4 regions of the Thalassospira sp. UBA4513 genome follow, and region 1 is predicted to be linked to each of the others. Evidence: predicted binding sites of a transcription regulator. Region 1 holds the regulator's gene; each other region holds the start of a gene.

What was found. Region 1 encodes PhoB, which activates phosphate uptake and scavenging genes when phosphate is short. Its sites were predicted from a motif close to TNTCATAAAACTGTCA; they were not measured.
Region 2: a site for PhoB is predicted at 4,016-4,031, ahead of B2T33_RS12810 (DUF2794 domain-containing protein). Genes of this name have one in related genera too.
Region 3: a site for PhoB is predicted at 2,213-2,228, ahead of phnD (phosphate/phosphite/phosphonate ABC transporter substrate-binding protein). Genes of this name have one in related genera too.
Region 4: a site for PhoB is predicted at 2,863-2,878, ahead of B2T33_RS03870 (choice-of-anchor I family protein). Genes of this name have one in related genera too.

Annotation. Positions count from the first base shown of each region.
Region 1 covers NZ_DGMR01000039.1:382,865-388,911, forward strand. The annotation lists gene pstA (phosphate ABC transporter permease PstA) at 1-898, shown strand, start outside; gene pstB (phosphate ABC transporter ATP-binding protein PstB) at 900-1,703, shown strand; gene phoU (phosphate signaling complex protein PhoU) at 1,726-2,448, shown strand; gene phoB (phosphate regulon transcriptional regulator PhoB) at 2,466-3,164, shown strand; gene B2T33_RS18635 (cation:proton antiporter) at 3,245-4,993, opposite strand; gene B2T33_RS18640 (calcium/sodium antiporter) at 5,260-6,047, shown strand, end outside.
Region 2 covers NZ_DGMR01000032.1:289-6,335, reverse strand. The annotation lists gene der (ribosome biogenesis GTPase Der) at 1-870, opposite strand, end outside; gene B2T33_RS12825 (PQQ-like beta-propeller repeat protein) at 981-2,315, opposite strand; gene B2T33_RS12820 (tetratricopeptide repeat protein) at 2,385-3,035, opposite strand; gene B2T33_RS12815 (hypothetical protein) at 3,533-3,958, shown strand; gene B2T33_RS12810 (DUF2794 domain-containing protein) at 4,084-4,440, shown strand; gene B2T33_RS12805 (tetratricopeptide repeat protein) at 4,453-5,220, shown strand; gene B2T33_RS12800 (hypothetical protein) at 5,300-6,047, opposite strand, start outside.
Region 3 covers NZ_DGMR01000019.1:76,780-82,826, forward strand. The annotation lists gene fumC (class II fumarate hydratase) at 1-1,178, opposite strand, end outside; gene B2T33_RS06950 (DeoR/GlpR family DNA-binding transcription regulator) at 1,340-2,185, opposite strand; gene phnD (phosphate/phosphite/phosphonate ABC transporter substrate-binding protein) at 2,343-3,341, shown strand; gene phnC (phosphonate ABC transporter ATP-binding protein) at 3,424-4,221, shown strand; gene phnE (phosphonate ABC transporter, permease protein PhnE) at 4,218-5,024, shown strand; gene phnE (phosphonate ABC transporter, permease protein PhnE) at 5,018-5,842, shown strand; gene glpD (glycerol-3-phosphate dehydrogenase) at 5,844-6,047, shown strand, end outside.
Region 4 covers NZ_DGMR01000009.1:130,144-136,190, reverse strand. The annotation lists gene B2T33_RS03880 (sensor histidine kinase) at 1-287, opposite strand, end outside; gene B2T33_RS03875 (response regulator) at 296-1,030, opposite strand; gene B2T33_RS03870 (choice-of-anchor I family protein) at 1,193-2,788, opposite strand; gene B2T33_RS03865 (NAD(P)/FAD-dependent oxidoreductase) at 2,983-4,029, shown strand; gene B2T33_RS03860 (DUF2256 domain-containing protein) at 4,058-4,252, shown strand; gene B2T33_RS03855 (DUF3253 domain-containing protein) at 4,249-4,536, shown strand; gene pgi (glucose-6-phosphate isomerase) at 4,543-6,047, opposite strand, start outside.

The DNA of each region.
Region 1 (6,047 bases):
TCCGAGCCTGATTGGCCAAACGCGCACCATGTGGCTGATTTCCGGTGATGATTTCGACATGCTCAACAAGGGCTATATCGATCCCACCGTTGATGAAGGCGACCGTCGCCTCAATGACAAGGAAGTCGCTTGGTATAACGAACTGGTTGCTGACGGTGCGGTGGAAAAACAGTTCCACACCCGCTTCTTTACCAGTGGCGATTCCCGCGAACCGGAACTTGCCGGTATCTGGGGCGCGGCTGTTGGCTCGTTCTATACCCTGCTTGTGACTTTGGCATTGTCCTTCCCGATTGGTGTTCTGGCGGCGATCTATCTCGAAGAATTCGCGCCCAAGAACCGCTTCACCCAGATTGTCGAGGTTAATATCAATAACCTGGCCGCGGTTCCATCCATCGTGTTTGGTCTGCTGGGGCTTGAGGTCTATCTCAATGTCATGCATTTGCCGCGCTCGGCCCCGGTTGTCGGTGGTTTGACGCTGGCGCTGATGACTTTGCCGACGATCATCATCGCATCGCGTGCGGCGATCAAGGCGGTGCCGCCATCGATCCGTCAGGCCGCCCTTGGGCTTGGCGCATCACCGGTTCAGACCGTCACCCACCATGTGTTGCCGCTTGCCATGCCGGGCATTCTGACCGGCACGATCATTGGCATGGCACAGGCGCTTGGTGAAACTGCACCGCTTCTGATGATCGGGATGGTGGCCTTTATTGTTGATATCCCGGGCGGGGCGCTTGACCCGGCAACGGTTCTGCCGGTCCAGATCTATCTGTGGGCAGACAGCCCGGAACGTGCCTTTGTCGAGAAAACCTCGGCAGCGATTATGGTGTTGCTGGCCTTCCTTGTCCTGATGAATGGACTGGCTGTGTATCTGCGCAAAAAATTTGAACGGAAGTGGTAAAATGGCTGCTGTATCCCAGAGCGCAATGACGGCGGAGCCGTCGGTCGAAAAACCGAAAATGACCGCGCGCAAGCTCGATCTTTTCTATAGCGACAATCAGGCCCTCTATGAGGTCAACCTTGATATCCCCGAACAGCAGGTAACCGCACTGATTGGTCCGTCGGGCTGTGGTAAATCCACCTTCCTGCGCTGCCTGAACCGGATGAATGACACCATTGACGGTGTGACGATCAAAGGTGACGTTACCCTGGATGGTCGCGACATCTATGACAAGCGGATCGACGTGGTTCAGCTGCGCGCGCGCATCGGCATGGTGTTCCAGAAACCGAACCCGTTCCCGAAATCGATCTATGACAACGTGGCCTATGGCCCGCGTATTCATGGTCTGGTCAATTCGCGTGACGAACTTGATGAAATCGTCATGACCTCGCTTGAACGTGCAGGCCTTCTCAAGGAAGTCAAAGATCGCCTGCAATCGCCGGCAACCGGTCTTTCCGGTGGTCAGCAGCAGCGCCTTTGCATTGCGCGTGCGGTTGCCGTCAGCCCGGAAGTCATCCTGATGGATGAGCCGTGCTCGGCCCTTGATCCGATTGCGACCGCCAAGGTCGAGGAACTGATAGACGAGTTGCGTTCGAACTACACGATCGTGATCGTGACCCACTCCATGCAGCAGGCCGCCCGTGTGTCGCAGCGCACCGCGTTCTTCCACCTTGGAAAGCTGGTTGAAGTCGGTGAAACCGATCAGATCTTTACCAACCCGAAGGACGAACGCACCAAGGGTTACATTACCGGCCGCTTCGGTTAAGCGACGCCAGGAGTACGCATAAATGGCTGATGAACATACCCATATCGTAAGTTCGTTCGACGAGGAACTGACCCGTCTGAACAACATCATTTCGCAAATGGGCGGGCTTGCTGAAAGCCAGCTTATTTCCTCGATCAGATCCATCGTCAAACGCGATTCCGAACTGGCCGAGAAAGTCATCCTGTCCGATCAGCGCATTGATGTGCTCGAACAGGAAGTCCAGGACTTTGCCGTCCGTCTTCTGGCCCTGCGTCAGCCGATGGCAGATGACCTGCGTCAGGTGGTGACGGCCCTTAAGCTGTCAAACGACCTTGAACGCATTGGCGACCTTGCCAAAAACATCGCCAAACGCGCGCAGGTGCTGAACCAGATCCCGCCGATCCGTCCGGTTCAGGCGATCCCGAACATGGCCAAGCTGGCCCAGGAAATCATCAAGGATGTCCTGGATGCCTATATCGAAAGCGACGCCGAAAAGGCCCACCGGGTCTGGGAACGCGATCAGGAAGTCGACGATATGTACAATTCGCTGTTCCGCGAATTGCTGACCTACATGATGGAAGATCCGCGCAACATTACCGCATCGACCCATCTGTTGTTCATTGCCAAGAACATCGAACGTATCGGTGATCACGCAACCAATATCGCCGAAACGATCTATTACCGGATCAAGGGCGAAGACCTGCCGGGGATTGACCGGCCAAAAAACGACGCAGCGAACTTCGCTGTTGTCGAACCGAATGACTGACACGGGAGCATAGGAAGATGGACCCAACGGTTCTTATCGTCGAGGACGAGGCAGCAATCGTAACCATGTTGCGCTACAACCTCGAACGCGAGGGGATGCAGGTTGTCGAAGCCGGTGACGGTGACGAAGCGTTGAAAATTCTGGCTGAAACCCATGTCGATCTGGTTTTGCTCGACTGGATGCTGCCGGTGATGTCGGGGATCGAGGTCTGCCGTCAGATCCGCCGCAAGCCTGAAAGCCGCGATTTGCCGGTGATCATGGTGACAGCACGTGGCGAAGAAGGCGACCGCATCCGCGGTCTTGATACCGGGGCTGATGACTATGTCACCAAGCCGTTTGCCATTGGCGAGCTGCTCGCCCGTATCCGCGCGCTTTTGCGCCGGTCCGGTCCGGCGCAACCACAAGGGCAGTTGATCTATTCCGACATCGAAATGGATCTCGCCGCCCACCGGGTCAGCCGCAATGGAAAATCGATCCATCTTGGCCCGACCGAGTTCCGTCTGCTGCGCTATTTCCTCGAACATCCGGGGCGGGTTTTCTCGCGCGAACAGTTGCTTAACGCGGTTTGGGGCCCGAATATCTATGTCGAAACCCGCACAGTCGACGTGCATATCCGCCGCCTGCGCAAGGCGCTCAATGACGTCAAGGGCACGCGCGATATCATCCGCACCGTCCGTGCGGCGGGCTATGCACTGGACTCTGAAACCGCTGCCTAAGCCGGTTTCGATACGCGATCTAATGAAAAACCCCCGCTGCAGCGTGCCGCGGGGGTTTTTGTTCTAAGGCCGTAACGTCTTCAGTTTTTTTTCTTCGCCGGTTTGTCCGCATTCTCCGAACCTGACGGTTTGCGCTGCGGGCGCGGCGCCAGTTCGTTCATCAACAGCATGTCCGCACGGCGGAATTTGGCGATTTCGGCATCAATATCTTCCTGCGGCACGTCGCACGCCGCCAAAACGTGATCGGATAACCGCAACCCGGTTTCGAGAACTTCCGGGATGGCGGCATCCGCCCCATGGCGCGACAGCGGCCCGATATGGGTGATGTCCTGCGCGCGGGCAAAGATCTTCAGATGCGGGTAATGCTGGCGCAAAAGGGCGACCGTCTTCTCGGTCGCATGCGGGTTCCCCATGGCAACAACCGCAATTTTTGCCTCATCCGTGTGTGCCGCCCGGAAAGTTTCCGGTCTGGACCCGTCGGCAAAGTAAACCGGAAGGCCTTCTGCCCGGCCGCGTGAAACCTGCTGTGCATCACTATCAAGCACCAGGAACGGAATGTTGCGCGTCTTGAGCAACCGGGCCAGAACCCGGCCAACACGGCCGCTTCCGATCACCAGAACATGCTGGTGGATGCCCTCGGACTCCTCGGCAATCTTGCCAAGCTGGTCTTCTTCCTTGGGATGAAGCTTTTCCTCGATCTTGTGACCAAGGCTGATAAGCGTCGGGGTCAGCGCCATCGAAATCGCCACCACCGGGATCAGCATGGCGGCCATTTCAAGCGGCACCGCGCCATTTTGCGCGGCCAGGGCAAACATCACAAAGGCAAATTCACCGCCGGCGGCCAAGCTCATGGCTACCCGGATGGCAAGGCCGGTTTCAAACCGGATCGCGCGTGCCAGAACGAACAAAACCGCCGTCTTGATCACCAGCAACAGCACCAGCCACATGACGATGGTGCCAAATTCGTTATAAACAACGTCGGCATCAACCGACATGCCCACCGACATAAAGAACAGCGACAGGAACACGCCGCGGAACGGCGAGATATCGGCTTCGATCTGATGACGGAATTCGGTTTCGGCCAACATCACCCCGGCGATAAACGCACCCAGCGCCATTGAAAGCCCGGAAACCTCGGTCAATGTGCTTGCGGCTAGCACAACAAAAAGCGTGCCGATGGCAAACAGTTCCGGGTTCTTGAGCGACGCGATATAGCGAAACAGACGCGGCAACACATACCGCCCGACGAGTAACAGCAACGCGACCGACCCGAAACCAAGCAGGATGCTCATCCACGGGCTGGTTTCCGTGCCGGCATCACCTGCCGCCTGCACCATGATCAGGAACGGACCAACCGCCACGTCCTGCAATAACAAAATGGCAAGGGCCGCACGGCCAAACCGGGTATTAAGCTGCTTGTCATCGGAAAGCTGTTTGAGGATGATCGCGGTCGATGAAAGCGCAAGGGCCCCTGCAATCACCAGGGCCGTCGGCAGCGGGAATTCCATGACAACCAGAAGCCCCAGAAGGGCTGCCATCGACACCAGAATTTGCAAAACGCCCAGACCGGCAAACCGCCCGCCAATCACCCGCAAACGATCCCGCGAAAGCTCCAGCCCGATCATGAACAGCAGGAAAACCACGCCCAGTTCGGCAACGGTGGAAATGTCTTCGCGTTCGGAAATCAGGCCAAAGCCGAACGGCCCGATAAAGAACCCGCCAATCAGAAAGCCGATGATCGAATTCGCACGCAGCTTGTGCGCAATCGGCACCGCAATGATTGCGGCAGTCAGAATAAGAAACAGCTCAAACAGGACGCTGTGATGCATGGCGAAATTCGTTCCGGAAGGCGGTCAAATAATCAATGGGTATCAGGACCTAAATGCCTGAAAATAACGAGATTACAACGATAACGAAAATAACCCTGCCAGTCGTGGGTAAATTTGTGGCATTTGCGAAATTCACGACCCAATCGGGCTATTAAGGGCTGTGGCGATTGTCACCGCCTGATGACTTGCCATTCGCGCTGCCAAATGCCATCTTCCGCGGGCCTGACACCGGGCCAGTTTAATCGCTTTTGAAACGAGCAGATATTTTGGAACAGCTTATCCCCTATCTTCAGATCATCGCGGGCCTTGTATTGCTGACAGCAGGTGGTGAATTCATCGTAAGGGGGGCGGTTGGTCTTGCACTTTTGCTGGGCGTTTCCAAGGTGATCGTCGGTCTGACGATTGTCGCCGCCGGAACGTCAGCACCGGAATTTGTCGTCTCGCTCAATGCATCGCTTAAGGGCACGGCCGATATCGCGATGGGCAACGTTGTTGGCTCCAACATTGCCAATATCCTGCTTATTTTGGGTGCCGTTGCCTTGCTCAAACCCGTGGCGGCCTCGCGGGTCACCGTGGTGCGTGATGGCGGCACCATGTTGCTGGGCACGGTCCTGTTTATTGCCTTTTGCATGTTTGGCGTGATCGAACGCTGGGCCGGGGCGGTGATGCTTTGTGTGTTGGCGGCCATCTGGTACTTCACCTATCAGCACGACAAAAATTCACCAAGCGAAGCCAGCCACCTGCATGAAGAAGAAGTCGACGAAGTCGGCGAAAAGCCCAAAGGCTGGACCAGGCCGATCATCGCGACTGTCGTCGGGATTGTGGCGCTGATGTTTGGTGCGGAATGGCTGGTTGAAGGCGGGGTCTCGGTCGCCCGTCAGTTTGGCGTATCCGAAGCCGTCATTGGCCTGACCCTTGTTGCCTTTGGCACGTCACTGCCGGAACTTGCCGCATCGGTGGTTGCCGCCTTCCGCGGGCATTCCGATGTGGCACTGGGCAATGTGTTTGGCTCGAACCTTCTGAACCTGCTTGTGATCATTGGTGGTGTGTCGCT
Region 2 (6,047 bases), on a different contig from region 1:
GATCGGGCGGCCTTCATAGGACCAGTCGACCGCGATCGAATCACGCGTGAGCCCGGCCTGCGGCCCGGTCATGACGCGCTCTTCGCCAAGCAACTGGTTCAGAAGGGTTGATTTACCGGCATTCGGACGGCCGACAATTGCCAACTGGATTTTCGAATTGTCACGTGCGCCTTCGACAATCAGTTCGCCATCTTCGTCTTCGTCGTCCTCGCTGAATTCGATTTCATAGGACGGGAAGACTTCACCTTCGTCATCGGCAAAACCGTATTCATCGTCGAAATCTTCGTCTGCAAGGCTGTCCGCACGGGCCTCATTCAGCGCCTCTTGTGCGGCTTCGCGCGCATGCTGTCTGGCAACCCGTTCGCGGTCTTTCCATTCTTTCCAGTGCGGCTCAAGCATGTCATAGAGCAACTCGATCCCAAGGCCATGCTCGGCCGAGATCGGCGCGACATCGCCAAGACCAAGGCCATAGGCCTCATAAAGGCCCGGATCCTGATCACGGCCTTCGTGCTTGTTGGCAATGACATAGACCGGCTTCTCGCGTTTGCGCAGCCAATCGGCAAAATGGTTATCAAGCGGCGTCAGACCGGCACGGGCATCAATCAGGAACAGCGCAACATCGCATTCCTCAAACGCCTTTTCACTTTGCTGGCGCATCATGCCTTCGACGGAATTATCAAACGCTTCTTCCAGACCGGCGGTGTCGATAATGTCAAAAGACATATCGCCAAGGCGTGCCTTGCCATAACGGCGGTCACGGGTCACACCGGGCTGATCGTCCACAAGCGCCAGCTTTTTGCCGACGAGACGGTTAAACAGGGTCGACTTCCCGACATTGGGGCGACCGATAATGGCAACTTTCAGCGACATCTGATTTTCAGACTCTCGTAATAAAAGGCGTTATGCGCCGTGGGCACATTGACCCACGGCGCATCGCAAATCCTGCAAGGCAAATCGCCTTGCCTAAAACTGTATCCTGATCAGCGATATGCGATTAGATCGGCATCCGCAGTCAGGAAGTAAAGGCTGTCACCGGCAACAGATGGCGGCAGGGTAATTGGCCCGGATACTTCGTCCTCACCAAGAATGTCACCGCTATAAGGGGAAACAGTCATTACTTCGCCCTGCTCGTTACCAACGATCAACCTGTCACCGGCCAGTACTGGCCCTGTCCAGACAATCGGGCCTTCCTGATCCTCGGGATCGGTAAAACGGGGCAGAACGGTCACCCATTTAACCTGTCCGGTGCGTCGACGCAAGGCAATCAAGTCATTTGTATTGGTTAGCAGGTATACATATTCGCCGGCCACCCATGGTGACTGGATGCCACCAGCCTCAAGTTCCCAGACACGAACCCCGGTGCGAAGGTCAATCGCGGTCGTCAAACCGGAGTTGCTTGTCGCGATCACCAGATCATTATCAATCACCGGCAGGCCACGAATATCGGCAATCGCCGACACCGCATCGGTACGACCGGCAGCCGCCAGCGCATCCGACCAGATCACCTGACCGTTTTCAACACGAAGGGCATAAAGTTCGCCCGTGGAATAGGCCGAAATGACAACGCCCTGATCCACCGCCGGGCTGGCACCACCGATAAAGGACGCGCCCTCGGACGCACCGCGATGGTTCCAAAGCGTTTCACCCGTGCGCGCATTCAGTGCGACGGTCTGGTTATCGATGGTAATGGCAAACACACGGCCACCGCGCACAGTCGGCGCAGAACGCATCGGTGCTGTGACCTGTTGACGCCAAAGGATCGTCGCACTTGGCGCATCAATGGCAATGATTTCGGCAAAGCCCGTCGTGGCATAGATCACACCGGCCTCATAGGCCAGACCGCCGCCCAAAAGCGTGCTGTCTTCTTCGTCCTCAGGGGCCAGTTCAAGCGACCAGATACGCTTGCCCGATGATGCGGCAAAGGCACGAACTTCCGCACTGGCATCAATGGTAAAGATCACACCGCGCGCGACAATCGCCTGATTAAGCAGAAGGTTGTCATCCATCGACCCTTCGCCGATATCAATCGACCAGTCCTGTTCGAGGACTTCGTTATCAAGCGCAACGTGATGGAGTGCGTGGCTCGGATAGCCGCCATTTTGCGGCCAGTCGACCATCGGTTCGGGTTCGGGCAAAATCACGCGCTGGTCGGTCAGTTCAATGTCGGGCTGAACCGTGCTTTGCAGGGCAAGAACCGAAATACGCTCGCCGGGAAGCGGCGGATCTTCTGCCTCGCCAAGCCAGCTTGAACACCCTGCCAAAAGGCCTGTCAGGCCCATTACGCAAAGAAGTGACTTAATACCGCGTGTGGTCAAAACCGTATCCCCTGAAAAAACTCACGTCATATGGATCGCGGCTTGCGATCCATTGATGCCCGAAGAACCTCAGGCACCAACAGCCTTGAGAATTTCACTTGCCCGTGCGCGCATTCCGGCCGGCGCACTGTTATCATCAGCAATCTCGGTCAGAAGCGGTTTGGCGGCTTCGACCTCACCTCCCGCGATATGCAGAAGTGCAATCATTTCACGTGCGGAGTAGTACCACGCATTCTCGGGCACGGCGATCGGCTCAAGACGCGTGATCAGGTCCTGCGCGTTTTCGGCACTGGCGCTGTTCATTGCGATCTGAACAACCGCAAGATCGCGATAAACCTGATCAATGTCGGAATTACCGGCAATCGCTTCGAGTTCGCTGATTGCAGACGGCGTCGCATCCGCGCGAAGGTAAACGGCTGCCTTCTGGAAATGACCAAGCGCGACAAAATCGGCGTTACCGTCGGCGATGATCGCATCAAGGGCGGCCAATGCGGCGTCTTCGTCGGTTGCGCTGTCCTGTGCCAGTTCTACGGCATTGGCAAGACGGGTACCGTTTTCGATGCTGGTGCTGGTTTCATAGGTTTTCCAGCCTTCACGACCGGCAACACCCAGCACGATGGCCGCTGCAACGCCGATCACGTATTTCCCGTATTTGCGCCACAGCTCTTCGCTGCGTTCACGCTTAAGGTCTTCTTCGACTTCCTGGAAAATATCAACCACGAAAACGGCTCCAATCCGGTCACAATAAAGCGGGCAACCTGCCCGCTTATCTGAAAAATTTCTGGCAAGGATTTAACGCGCCAGCGGGTACAGGGTCAAGTCTGCTCGACACCATTCCGGTTATTCCTACGATTATTTTGCCCCGCCCTCGGATTAGGCGGGATCGCAATAACCGTTTCATGGCTGATATCAGCGCCATGTGGCCCAATTCGGGCACAGCAAACCCAACGGGAAAGAATTGCCTGCCAGATACACATTTTCCCCACGACATCACCGGTTTTAAACGGCTTTGAAATGTTTGAAGGCCACCATCACCGCCGCCCGGATGCTTTTTGACGGTGATACAGGGGGCTGAAAACGCCCGAGATCAGTGCCACATGTCGTTTTATCGGGGGCAAAGACACAGTTCGGCACAGGGCTTGCTTTGGTAAATGCCAAGGGAACAGATTTGAACTTGTCATCGGTCATATTTGCCCGGTGAGCGGACGGAGACCACAATGAAACGTCGCGAGACTGCACATACCAAGCCCGCAAAACGGCGCCTTATCCGACAGCGTACCCTTGCCGGGCTGTTTGCAGCCTTGATGGGGTCCACTGTGTCGGGCTGTGGAACAACGATGTCCGATGTTGTCGGCACCAGCCTGTTTACCGGCGGCGAATGGTATATTGCCTTTGACGTGGTCAGCATCATCAATTCCGACAAAACCCTGATTGACCATGCGGTTTCGCTATCGACCGGTCAGGATTGCTCCACCATCCGCAAGATTGACGGCAAGTCGTACTGCAAAAAGGAACCGGTGCCGGAACCGCCGCTTTATTGCTATCGCTCGCTTGCGGCGGTCAGTTGCTATCGCACGCCCGATCCCTATAACACCGGATCGCAAACCGTTGATTGGCCGCCAACCCGTTCGCGCAGCCTCTAAAATCCGGTCTGTTTTTCATCCATTGAAACTTGAGGCATCGGTCAATCCGCGCTACCGTGTCATCAGGCTGTCATTTTCCCGTTGTGGCAAAGGACAACCCCGAACACACGCTGCCGGAGTACCACATGGGAACATTGTTCGATTTGGCCAAATACCGCAAAGCCAAAAGCTTTGTTCATTTTGACCGGGCTGAACTGATGAAACTCATGAACACATATTCCCGACAGGTTGCCAGTGGCGCCTGGAAGGATTATGCCATCGATCATCTGGACGGGATGGCGATGTTTTCGATTTTCCGTTCAACCCACGAAACCCCTCTTTTCACTGTCATCAAGCTCGGTAACGAGCACAAAAATGCCGGACAATATGTTGCCCTGCATAGCGGTGAGCGCATCAAACAAAGCGCTGAAATCGTCAATGTGCTTGAAGCCATCGAAAAACGCGCCCGCAAGGTCGTGCCCCTGTTTAAAACAAACTCCTGACGGTTCCCACACGTGACCAGCCCCTCATCGGCCAGCCTTTCAGGCCGACACCCCTTATTCGCGCTTGCCGTGCTGGCCTGCCTGCTGTTGCCAACAGCGGGCCACACAGCAGGCATGAGCAAGGAATACCAGACAGGCTACCACGCCTATCAGGCTGGGGATTACGTGCGCGCGCAGTCCTTCTGGCATCTGGCAGCACAGGAAAACGATCCGTATGCGCAATATGCGCTGGGTCTGCTGTATTTTCGTGGTGATCTGGGGACGCCTGAATACGAAATGGCGGCCGAGTGGTTTGGCAAGGCTGCAAAGACCAACCATGGCGGGGCGACCTATTATCTTGGCCTGATGCATTTCAACGGATTTGGCCTGCCCTATGATCATTTTCAGGCCACGAAATACTTCAAGCGGGCACTGCGCATTGATCCGCACAATGCCAATGCCGCCTATATGATCGGCGCGCAGTATTTCCATGGCCGCGGGGTCCGACAGAACTTTGTCGAAGCCGCCCATTACTTTGAAATTGCCGCAAACGAAAACATGCACGCCGCACAGTTCATGTTCGGTGCCTTGCTTGAACGTGGCTGGGGCGTGAAACAGAATTATGCCGACGCCTATTACTGGCTAAGGCGTGCTGCACGCGGCCCGATCACCTTTCCCGAAGGTGCCAACGAGGCAGAACCACTGAACCCGCAGGCCGCACTGGATGCGCTAGAACCAAGGCTCCGGCCCGAGGAAATTCAACGGGTTGAAAAACGCCTTGCCCTTGATGCGACCGGATAAGTTTGCACGCGCCAGATACGAAACGGGCACCTGATTTCTTTCAGGTGCCCGTGCGCTTTAATGTCAGTTTCGGCCGGTCTTACTCGGCAAGCTTATAGGCAATCACATAATCGCCCGGCTTGGTGCCAATCGATCCATGACCACCGGCGACGATCAGCACATATTGCGTCCCGTCATCGGTTTCATAGGTCATCGGCGTTGATTGACCGCCGGCCGGAAGACGGGTTTCCCAAATCTTCTCGCCGGTCGTGGCGTCATAGGCACGGAAATAGTTATCGACCGCCGCACCAAGGAACGCCACGCCACCCTTGGTCAGGATCGGACCACCAATGCCCGGCACACCAAGTTCGAATGGTAATGGCAACGGGGTCATGTCTTCGACCGTACCGTTTTTATGCATATAGGCAATCTCGCCCGTGCGCAGGTCGGCACCGGCAACATATCCCCATGGCGGGGCCTGGCACGGAATACCAAGCGGCGACAGGAACGGCCCCATTTCGACGGCATAAGGCGCACCTTCGTTCCGGTTAATCCCCATTTCACTGGCCTTTTCACTGCCACGTGGTGGCACCTCGGCACGCGGGATCAGGCGCGAGGTAAAGGCAAGATAGGTCGGCATGCCAAACATGATCTGACGTTCCGGATCAACCGCAACACTGCCCCAGTTGAACGTCCCGAAGTTGCCGGGATACACCAGCGTCCCTTCCAAAGACGGCGGCGTGTAACGACCTTCGTATTTCAACAGATGGAACGCGATGCGGCACGCCATCTGATCAAACAGGGTAATGCCCCACATGTCCTTGCCGGTCAGCGGTTCTGGCATGAAG
Region 3 (6,047 bases), on a different contig from region 1:
ATACAGTTATCGGCAAAGCTGACCGATGCATCGGCAATCAGGCGGATCGATTGCAGAAGGTTATAAATGATCACCGGCTTGAACACGTTAAGGTCCAGATGACCGTTCGAACCACCCACCGTGACCGCAACATGATTGCCCATCACCTGCGCGCACACCATGGTCAATGCCTCGGCCTGGGTCGGGTTGACCTTGCCCGGCATGATCGAGGATCCCGGTTCATTGGCGGGCAGGACAAGCTCACCCAAACCACAACGCGGCCCGGAACCAAGCAGACGGATATCATTGCCGATTTTCATCAAGGACGTCGCCAGTACATTCATGACACCTGACATCTCAACACAGGCATCATGGGCGGCCAGTGCTTCGAACTTGTTTTCCGCCGTTTTAAACTCAAGACCGGTGATCTTTGAAACCTGTTTGGCAAATTCGACATCAAAGCCATCCGGCGCGTTCAGCCCGGTACCAAGGGCGGTGCCCCCCTGTGCCAGTTTGCGCAGGCGTTTAAGCGCATCGTCGATCCGGTCCAGGCCGAGTGCGATTTGCGCAGCATAGCCGGAAAATTCCTGCCCCAGGGTCAGGGGCACCGCATCCTGCATGTGGGTGCGGCCGATTTTGACGATATCGCCAAATGCTTCGACCTTGGCGTCAAGGGTCGAGCGCAGGTGTTTAAGGGCGGGTTTCAGCTTTTCCTCGATCTCGACCACGGCGGCGATATGCATGGCGGCCGGGAAACTGTCATTCGATGACTGGCCACGATTGACGTGGTCATTGGGATGGACCGGTTCGCGCTTGCCCATCGGCTTGCCCAAAATCTCGCACGCCCGGTTGGCGATCACTTCATTGGCATTCATGTTGGTCTGGGTACCCGATCCGGTCTGCCAGACCACCAATGGGAAGTGATCCAAAAGCTTGCCTTCGGCCACTTCGGATGCGGCGGCCTCGATCGCCTTGGCCAGTTCCGGATCAAGGTTATCAAGGGCGGCATTGGCGCGCGCAGCCGCCAGTTTTTGAACCCCGAACGCCTTGATCAGGGCATCTGGCATGCGTTCACCGCCAATGCGGAAATTCTGTCTGGATCGCTGGGTTTGCGCCCCCCAATACCGATCAGAAGGCACATCAATTTCGCCCATGGTGTCCTGTTCGGTACGGGTGGTCACTGGATTGGTCACGATCATAATCCTCCGTGTCAGAAACAAACTGACCGGGGCGGGAACCCGGCATTCAACACAATAACGCGCTGTGCCGGGAAATATGGTTTGGAATCAGGACGAACGCAAACTCAACCACGACCAAATTGCGGTTTGACCGATCTATTTATCGGTTCAGGCCAGTCGGTTCATGCCAGACCATGTTTTTCATCACACCACGCCAAAAGCCGTATTCCCGCCCGTTCAAGCTGGGATGCGAATTCCGGTTCGGGTCGACGATCCGTGATGATGCCGGTAAGGGCCTCAAGCGGTGCGACATTTTCCAGATAGCGTTGATCAAACTTCGTATGATCAACCATCAGCCAGGTTTCGTCTGATCGTTCCATCATTGCGCGTTTGACGGCCACCGCACGGCGGTTGACGTCACTAAAGCCCTGCCGCGAAATTCCCGATGCTCCGATAAAGGCAATATTGGCGTGGAAACGGCGCAGATATTCGACGGTATCATTGCCATAGACCGCGTTTTCACGACGATCAAACTGGCCCGGACACATCAAAACATCATCATGATCGGCAAGTTCGGCCATGCCATGCACCACCGCATAGCAATTGGTCAGAAACGTGCGTGGCAGTTTTGTCGTGCGGGCTGCCAGAAACGGCGCAATCTGGGCCACAGTTGAACCGGCATCAATCATTGCCACATCGCCGGACCGCACCATGTCGGCCGCCAGCATGCCAATCCGTTCAAACCCGGCCACCGCCGATAACTGGCGTTGCGCCAGATCGGGCTGATGGCCCATGGGCCGGGCCGATGCGCCACCGAACTCGCGTTTGATCAATCCATCACGGCTCAGCGCGTCAAGATCACGGCGGATGGTTTCGGTTGCAACATCGAATCGCTCTGCAAGTGTGGCAACTCTCACATGAGGGTGAACCTGTAACTCTTGCAGAATACGACGCTGCCGCTCTTTTTTTCCCAAACGCAAAGCCACATCCCCCTCAATTATGGCCGGTTTTGTGCCAATAGCAGGCATCTTAGCAATCCTGAGTGAAACCTTTTGTTACAGTTTTGTGTTGATTTTCCAACTTTTTCAAATTCATACTGTTGGTTAAAGCAACAATAAAAACAACAAAACCACATTCAAAAACGGCGGAAAGCCGTCATTCACAGGGAAGAAAGGTTCGAAAACAGTGTTTTCAATTCCGAAAAAAACCGACAGTTTAAAGCTCATCACCCTCCTTGCCGCAATCGGCATGGTCGGCATGGCATCCACCCCGGCTGCGGCGGCAGATGACTGCATCGCACGTGGCGATCTTGACCCGATGTATTGCGACATGGACGGCGACCTTGTTGCTGATGCCCCGCCTGCAGACCAGCAGGTCGATCCGGACACCCTTGTCTTTGCATATACCCCGGTCGAAGACCCGGCGGTTTATGCCGATATCTGGGACCCGTTCCTGCAGCATCTTGAAGAAGTCACCGGCAAGGACGTTCACTTCTTTGCCGTTCAGTCGAACTCGGCAGAAGTCGAAGCCATGCGTTCAGGCCGTCTGCACGTTGCCGGCTTCTCGACCGGCCCGACCCCGTTTGCCGTCAACCTTGCCGGCGCGGTTCCGTTCGCCCTGATGGGTGCGGATGATGGTCGCTTTGGTTACACGCTTCAGCTCTACACCCGTGTCGACAGCGGCATTGATACCCCGGCTGATCTTAAGGGCAAACGCGTTGCTCATACCTCGCCGACCTCGAACTCGGGCAACCTTGCACCGCGTGCACTGCTTCCGGGTCAGGGCATCGTCCCTGAACAGGATTACGAAGTTGTCTATTCCGGTTCGCACGATCAGTCGATCCTGGGCGTTGTCGCCGGTGACTATGACGCCGCCCCGGTCGCGTCCGAAGTTGTTGAACGTATGGCCCAGCGCGATCTCTATGATCCGAACGAAGTCAAAATCATCTATGAAAGCAAGCCTTTCCCGACCACTTCGTTCAACTATGCCTACAACCTGAAGCCGGAACTGGTCGAAAAGATCAAGGAAGCCTTCTTTACCTTTGACATGAAGGGCACCGCCCTTGGTGAAGAATTCAAGGGTGTGTCGAAGTTCCTGCCGATCACCTATCAGGAAGACTGGGCGGTTATCCGCGAAATTCAGGCTGCCAACGGTGTGAAATACACCCCGGACAACCTGAAGTAATTCCTGATTTTCCAATCGATCCGAACTTTGCAGGGCCTGCCTTGGCAGGCCCTGTGCCACCCATTTCATTCGGGGTAACGCAATGCTGCGTATCAAAGAACTTGTAAAACGCTATGGCGAAGAAAAGGCAGTGTTGAAGAACCTGAACCTTGAAGTGCCGGGCGAAAGTGTTGTTTCCATCATCGGCGCATCAGGTGCGGGTAAAAGTACCCTTCTGCGCTGTATCAACCGCCTTGTCGAACCGTCTTCTGGCTCCATCGAACTCAATGGCACGGAACTGACCAAGCTTGAAGGCAAGGCACTGCGTCTGGCACGCCGTCGCATCGGCATGGTGTTTCAGGGCTTCAACCTGATTGACCGTTTGACGGTGATGGAAAACGTGCAGTCTGGTCGCCTTGGCTATCTTCCGGCATGGCGCGCGGTCACGCGCAAATATCCGCAGGAAGACATTGACCGCGCCTTTCATTTGATGGAACGCGTCGGGATTGCCCATTATGCCGACAAACGTGCCGATGAACTTTCCGGCGGTGAACGCCAGCGTGTCGGTGTGGTCCGCGCCCTGATGCAGGAACCTGAAATCCTGCTGGCCGATGAACCGACCGCATCGCTTGATCCGAAAACATCCCGTCAGATCATGGAACTGCTGCGCGCGCTCGCATCCGAGCTGCACCTGCCGGTTCTGATCAACATCCATAACGTCAACGAAGCCAAGGAATACACCCAGCGGATCGTTGGTATGCGCTTTGGCCGCATCATTTTCGATGGCGAGCCGGTCGATCTGACCAATGACGCCATGGACGACATCTATGCCGGTGTGCCCGCCGAAGAACGCGGCGACGCCGAAAGCAGCACCCACCTGCGTGAGGTCGCCGCACGATGAGCAGCACCGTTCAAAAAACGGGCCGCACATGGAAGAAGCCCCCCTTTATTGCCAACCCGATGTTGCGCTGGGGACTTCTGATTGCTGTTGTTGCCTATGTCTGGTGGGCCATCACAACCCTGCCATTCGACTGGGAGCGCATCCAGGACGGTGTCCCGCGTGCGATCCGCATCTTCAAGGGCGCCTTCCCGCCAAGCTTCATCCGTGGCGAGTTGCTGTTTGACGGCTTCATGGAAAGCATCAAGATCGCGATTGTGTCGACCCTGCTTGGTCTGGCACTGAGCGTTCCGATTGCCTTTGCATCGGCGTCAAACATCGCACCGAAATGGCTTTATACCATCGGGCGTGGCGTGATCATCGTTGCCCGTTCCTTCCACCCGGTCATTGTTGCCATCCTGTTTGTCAAAGCTGTCGGCTTTGGACCGCTGGCAGGCATTCTGACGCTGACGGTCTATTCCATCGGTTTCGTTGCCAAAATGCTGGCCGAACGGATCGAAGAAATCGATTGGGGTCAGGTCGAGGCGATCCGTGCTGCTGGCGGGGCGACATTCGTCACCCTTCTGTATGCCGTGATCCCGCAAATCATGCCCCGTCAGATCGGTCTTTCGATCTATCAGCTTGATAGCAACCTGCGCGCGTCTGCCATTGTTGGCATCGTTGGTGCGGGCGGTATCGGATCGACCCTTCTTAATGCCTTTGGGCGTTATGACTATGACTTTGCGCTGGCGATTACCCTTTGCATCATCGGTGTGATCCTTGTCAGCGAGGCCATCAGCGGCCGGATCAGGAGGAACCTATGGTAGCCACCACCCAACCTACCGGACCGGAAGCAATCGCCAACCGCGAATGGTCCCGCTACACCACCAAGGAACGCTGGCGGCGCTATGGCCTGACCGCACTGGTCGCGCTGGCCGTTGTCTGGTCCTTGTCGACGATCAACATCATCTGGCCGTGGCTTTGGGATGCCCCGGAACAGATGGGCGATCTGTTTGCCCGCATGTTCCCGCCGTCTCTTGAAGGCTGGCAGGAAATCGGCTGGACACTTTTGGAAACCGTCAATATCGCAACCATTGCGACCTTCTTTGCCGTGTTCCTGTCCCTGCCAATTGCACTGATCGCAGCCCAGAACACCACGCCGAACCGTTTCACGCTTTGGCTTGGCCGGTTCATTCTGGTGTCATCGCGTTCGGTCAACACCATCATCTGGGCGCTGCTGTTTGTGGCTGTGTTCGGACCGGGTGTTCTGGCCGGTATTCTGGCGATCATTTTCCGGTCGCTTGGCTTCCTTGGCAAATTGCTGGGCGAAGCAATCGAGGAAATCGACCGTGCCCCGATCGAGGCACTGGAATCTGTGGGCGCATCGCGCTTCAAGATTCTCGTCTATGGCGTCATTCCGCAAGTCATGCCGACCTTCTTTGCCGTGTCCATTCTGCGCTGGGACATCAACCTGCGTGAAAGTACGGTTCTGGGTCTGGTTGGGGCTGGTGGTATCGGCATCATCCTTCAGGGGGCGATTGATACCTTTGCATGGCAAACGGTTGCCACGATCCTTCTGGCAATCATTGGTCTGGTCATAATTGGCGAAGCCATTTCAGCTTACCTGCGTAAAAAGGTGATCTAACGTGACCGGAACTTACGACCTTCTGGTCGTTGGCGGCGGCATCAACGGGGCTGGTATTGCCCGTGATGCCGCCGGTCGCGGGCTTTCTGTTCTTTTGGTCGAACAGCGCGACCTTGCCTCGGCCACCTCTTCTTCCTCGACCAAACTCATCCATGGCGGTCTTCGATATCTTGAACATTACGAGTTCCGTCTGGTGCGCGAAGCA
Region 4 (6,047 bases), on a different contig from region 1:
TCGGATGGCAGGATGCGCATCGTCATGCCATCGCGCGCAGCAATATCGATGATGTTTTCTTCAAATTCGGGGTTTTCGGCGATCCGTACCAGTTCGCGAATGGTAAAGCCCAGCGTATAGGCCCGACCAATGCGTTCGTCCCGCTCGATAACATAATAGGATGCCATGGCACTGAGGGCTGCAATGATCAGCCCGCCCAGCATCATCAAAAGAAAGATACGCCCGCCCAGCGTGCGCGGCTTGTAGCGGCGCATATAGTTGCTGAATTTTGCGAACATATCGGCCATGGGTCGGCCTAAATCGTTTGGGTGTCGGCGCAGAACTGATAGCCGATGCCGCGCACTGTCTTGATCAGTTTCGGGTTCTTGGCGTCTTTTTCGATTTTGCGGCGCAGGCGGCTGATCTGGATATCGATACTGCGATCAAACGGCAGCGAGCTTTGTCCGCGCACAATATCAACAAGCTGCTCACGCGACAGCGCCCGCTTGTTGTTTTTGACCAGAGCCAGAAGCAACGAAAACTCGCCGGTCGACAAATGCACGGCAACATTATCAGCATCGCGTAATTCGCGTGATCCGATATCAAGCGTCCATTCACCGAAAATGATCTTGTGCGCCGGGGCGACTTCGTTATCAGACGGCCCAACCGCCCCCGTTTCAAAGCGCCGGAACACCGCACGGATACGGGCCAGCAATTCACGCGGATTAAACGGCTTGGTCAGGTAATCATCTGCACCAAGTTCAAGGCCAAGAATACGATCGGTATCCTCGCCCACCGCGGTCAGCATGACAATCGGCACCTTGGAGGTCCGTCGAACATCCCGGCACAGCGCAAAGCCGTCCTCGCCCGGCAACATGATATCAAGAATCACCAGATCGATTTTCCAGTCGCGCAGTGCACGATGCATTTCATTGCCGTCGGACACGGTGGTAATGCGAAAACCGTGTTGTAACAGGAACTTCTTCAAAAGCTTCTGGATTTCCTGGTCGTCATCAACGACCAGAATATGTGGTTCACGTCGCGTCGTCAGTGTCCCGAACTCCCCTGATATTCATCGGCCATGTCCCCGACCGCGGCGGGAGTTTAGTCGATATCGCCACCGGTTTGAACCGTTTTCCATCTGGCGTTTAAAAAGGAAAAAGCCGGGCAATGCCCGGCTTCCCCATATCCAGTAATCAGGGCTGTAATCGGGTTACTTCAGGTCATAAACCTTGGTGCTACCAGATACTTCCGATGCCACCACCAGCATTGCGTTGCCGGTCGGGCTGTCCTTGGCATCAACAAACTGCAGGCCTTCGGGGGCCAGTTCACCGGCAGTATCATTTTCCGGATTGCCTGAGAAACGACGATCACTGTGATAGGTGACGAATTGCGGGTTGGTCGGGTTGGTCAGGTCATAGACCATGAAGCCGCCCTGACGTTCCAGCCCGATAAAGGCATAGGGCGTGCCATTGACATAGCCACTTGCAATGCCTTCTGGCTCCGGGCCCTTGTCATCGGAGCGGTTGTCACGGCTGTAGTTTTCAGTATCCGAGGAATTGAAAACATTGGGATAGTTCGCCGCCAGGATCTGCTCAAACGCATCACCACTGTCAAAGACCATTTCACCGTCCGCATCCAGCACCGAGAACGACCGTGCGCCATAGCTATAGATGACATCGAAATCGCCATCACCATCAACGTCGCCCTGCGCGGTTGTGGTCTTCAAACGACCAAGATTTTCATCCTTTTGCAGGGTGCTTGCGGTTGGGAAGGCCACCGGATCAAGCGTCAGTTTGCCAACGCGGGTTTCCTCGCTGTAGCCGTCATAGTCGCGTGAATCGCCTTCGTTGGCGATCAGGACCCATTCCTTGCCATCAATATTGATTGCATCGATGGTGTCAGGCATGAACATGCCCATCACCGGCCAAGTGCGGATATTGATCTTGCCGTCCTTGTCGCTGGCATCAAAGGCATGAACCGAATGATCCTTGAAGCCAAGACCGGCGACGTTTTTGATGGTTGCAGTTTCGATATCGATAATCGCAATCGCGTTGTTTTCCTGCAACGACACATAGGCTGTTTTGCTGTCCTTGGAGACGGCGATATATTCCGGCTCCACATCCTGTGCCACGCTTGAAGCACCCGGATTGGACGTCCGCATGCCATAGGGCAGCTTGCCATCATTCAGGAACTTGAAATCAACCGTGCGGACGTCATCATCGGACAAGTTTTCTGCACCACCGGCCATGGAAATGATCGAAACACTACCTTCCGGATCATTGGTGAATGCGTCATTCGGCTCGCCTTCGTTTGCGACCAGAACATATTTCCCATCCGGGGAGAACTTGATCATGTCGGGCAGTGCGCCCACGGTGACCGCTGAAATAAACCCGCCATCGGTATCAAAGAAAACGGCCTGACCCGGTGCCTGCTTATCGGTATTTTCCACGGCCACGGCGACAACGCCATTTTTGATGGCAACACTGTTGGCACCCTTGCCCCAGGTGGAAAGATCAATCGCATCGATCTTGGTCAGTTCGGACGGATCAGACATATCAAGAATATCGACCACTTTGTCCGCGCCATTGACGACAAAGATGCGCTTTGACACCGGATCAAATGCCGGAATTTCCGCCGCACTTTCATCTAGCATCCCGGTACGATATTCGCCCATCGGCACAATCGTGATCGGATGCGCACCCGCATTCATGACGTCACCCGCCATCTTGGTTTGGTTGGGTGCCGTGCCTGCACAGGCTGTCAGAAGCAACGAAACAGCGGCTGTCGCCATCAATGAAGAACGCATGTTTTCCCCTTGGAATAACCGTAATCAAAGCAGGCAGACTGCGTGTTTGTTGTAACGGTTTCATGACCCGGTCGTGACAGTTTCATAAATTTCTTATCGGTGGGACTGCTCCAATTCCGGTCTGGTTTCGTATCGAAACTATAACTTTAAACAATCCGTCGGGACTTGCCCCGCGACCCAGACAGGAGCCACACATGCCACGGATGTCAAACGTGAATATTGCGATCATTGGTGCCGGAATGGCGGGCCTAAAAGCGGCCAGCACGCTGCACCGCATTGGCATGAACGTAACGGTTTTTGAAAAAAGCCGCGGTCTTGGCGGGCGTCTGGCGTCACGGCGCACCGACTTTGGTCATTTCAATCATGGTGCGCAATATGTGACGGCGCGTGATCCGGGGTTTAATGCGTTTTTGCAAGAAGCAACCGAGTTTAACGCCGCCCAGAACTGGTCGCCCAACCTTCATCGCGGAACGTCCGCCCCCGCACAATCCGGTGCGGCACTTTCACCGATCGCGCGCCATGTCGGCAACCTTGCCGAAGAGCCCTGGTATCAGGGTGCGCCGCAGATGAACAAACTGATCCGCCCCCTGGTCGACACCTTCCCGATCCAGAAGCAACACCGTATTATCGGCATCGAGCCGAACGGCCCGCGCAGTTTTATGCTCCATGATGATCTGGACGGCACATACGGCCCGTTTGATGGTGTGATCGTTACCGCCCCTGCCCCGCAGACCGCCGATCTTTTGCGCCCGCTTGCCCCGCGCTATGCCCCGATTGACGAGGTTGTCATGGCTCCGTGCTGGGCGGTTATGGCCGCCTTTGAAACCCCGCTTCCGACCGGCTTTGACGCGATGCTGTATCCGAGCCCCGAAATCAGCTGGGCCGCGCGCAGCAGCCAGAACGATGACATGTTCCACCGTCGCACACCCGATCCGTGGGTGCTGCATGCCAGCCCGGAATGGTCACGTCAGCACCTTGAAGAAGACAAGGACCGCGTGATTGAAAAGCTGCTGGCTGCCCTTCGTGATGTCAGTGGTGTCAAACTGCCAGAACTTCATTCGGTTCAGGCCCATCGTTGGCGCTATGCGCGGACTGAATTGCCGCTTGGCAAAAGTCACCTTAATGGCATGAATGGCCGGGTGATTGCCGCAGGGGATTGGTGCCTTGGCGCACGGGTCGAGGCGGCTTGGCGCAGTGGCCGAACAGCGGCACATGCCATGGTCGAAGCACTGATCGGATAATCGACAAACTTGATCCGAACGCAGTGTCATGCCGAAAAATGCCAATGGACATCGTCACAGCAAATCAGATTTGCCGCAGAAAACCTGCGTGACATGCGCGCGGCCTTTTAACTGGCGGCGCAAATGGAAGGATTGCTGGGACGAGGTTCAGTATTGCTCTGACCGGTGCCGACGCCAGCGAAAGCAGCCTGCAAAAACCGACATGCAGAACCAAGTGTCATGATGTTTGACCAAAAAGACGAAGATCAGCCAACCTATGCCATCCTGCGCCAGCGCGTGATTGATCTGGCAACAGAGCGCGGGCCAGACAGAACGATATGCCCGTCCGAAGTTGCCAAAACCTTTGGCTCATACTGGCGGGATTTGATGCCGCGCGTGCATCAGGTCGCAGAGCAACTATGTACCGAGCGCAAACTGACATTTGAAAAGGGCGGCATCAGCCATGGCCAAAACCGCCCTTCGGGTCATTATCGATTGCGCATCGTCACCGATGATCAGGACGACTAAGCCAGCTTATGAGCCACGCAATGCATGCAGGCGTTTGATCAGACCGGCGGTCGATGCATCGCGGGCACCGGCATCTTCCTTGCCCTCGACCATCGGAAGCAATTCCTTGGCAAGTTGCTTGCCAAGTTCAACGCCCCACTGGTCATAGGAATTGACGTTCCAGATGATGCCCTGAACAAAGATTTTATGTTCATACATCGCGACCAACCGGCCAAGGGTGAACGGATCAAGCTGCTTATAGAGGATCATGGTGCTGGGCTTGTTGCCATCAAACACCTTTTGCGGTGCCAGCACATCAATCTCGGCCGGTGACAGGTCACTGCCAGAAAGCTCTTCGCGGACTTCGTCCTCGGTCTTGCCGCGCATCAATGCCTCTGACTGTGCAAGGCAGTTCGACACCAGCTTGTCATGATGGTTGGCCAACGGATGCAACGCATTGGCCGCCATAATGAAGTCAACCGGGATCAGCTCCGTGCCCTGATGTATCAGCTGATAAAATGCATGCTGGCCATTGGTGCCCGGTTCGCCCCAGATGATCGGGCCGGTTTCATAGGCAATCGGCTTGCCGTCACGGGTGACTGATTTGCCGTTGCTTTCCATATCGGCCTGCTGCAGATAGGCCGGCAGGCGTGACAGGTGCTGATCATAGGGCAGGATCGCCTGGCTCGATGCGCCCAGCACATTGCGATGCCACACCCCGATCAGACCAAGGATCATTGGAATGTTGGTTTCAATCGGGGCTGTTTTGAAATGGTTGTCCATTGACTGCGCACCGCGCAGCAATTCTTCGAACTTGTCATACCCGACGGCCAGAATGATCGGCAGACCGATTGCCGACCACAGGCTGTAACGTCCACCAACCCAGTCCCAGAAACCGAATGCGTTGTTGGTATCAATGCCAAATGCCGCGACCTTGTCCAGCGCAGTTGAGACGGCAACGAAATGCTTGGCAACGGCGGCTTCGTCTTTCAGCATGCCGACAAGCCAGTCACGCGCCGAATAAGCGTTGGTTAGCGTTTCGTCTGTGGTGAAGGTTTTGGATGCAATGATGAAAAGCGTCGTTTCCGCATCAAGGAATTTCAGCGTATCGACAATATGCGCGCCATCAACGTTCGACACAAAATGGCAGCGAATGCCATCGATGTGATATGGACGCAGCGCCTCGTTGACCATGACCGGGCCAAGGTCGGAGCCCCCAATACCGATATTGACCACATCGGTGATTTTCTTGCCGGTATGCCCCTTCCATTCACCAGAATGGACACGTGCTGCAAAGTCTTTCAGACGGCCAAGCACTTCCTTGACCGCAGGCATGACGTCTTCGCCGTCAACCTCGACCGGGCCGCCATCAAGATTGCGAAGTGCTGTATGCAAGACCGCGCGGTTTTCGGTGACATTGATCCGATCACCTTTAAACATCCGGTCGCGCCAGCCTTCAACATTGGCCGCCTTGGCAAGCTCGACCAGGGCCGCCATCACATCGTCGGTGATCAGGTTTTTGGAGTAATCAA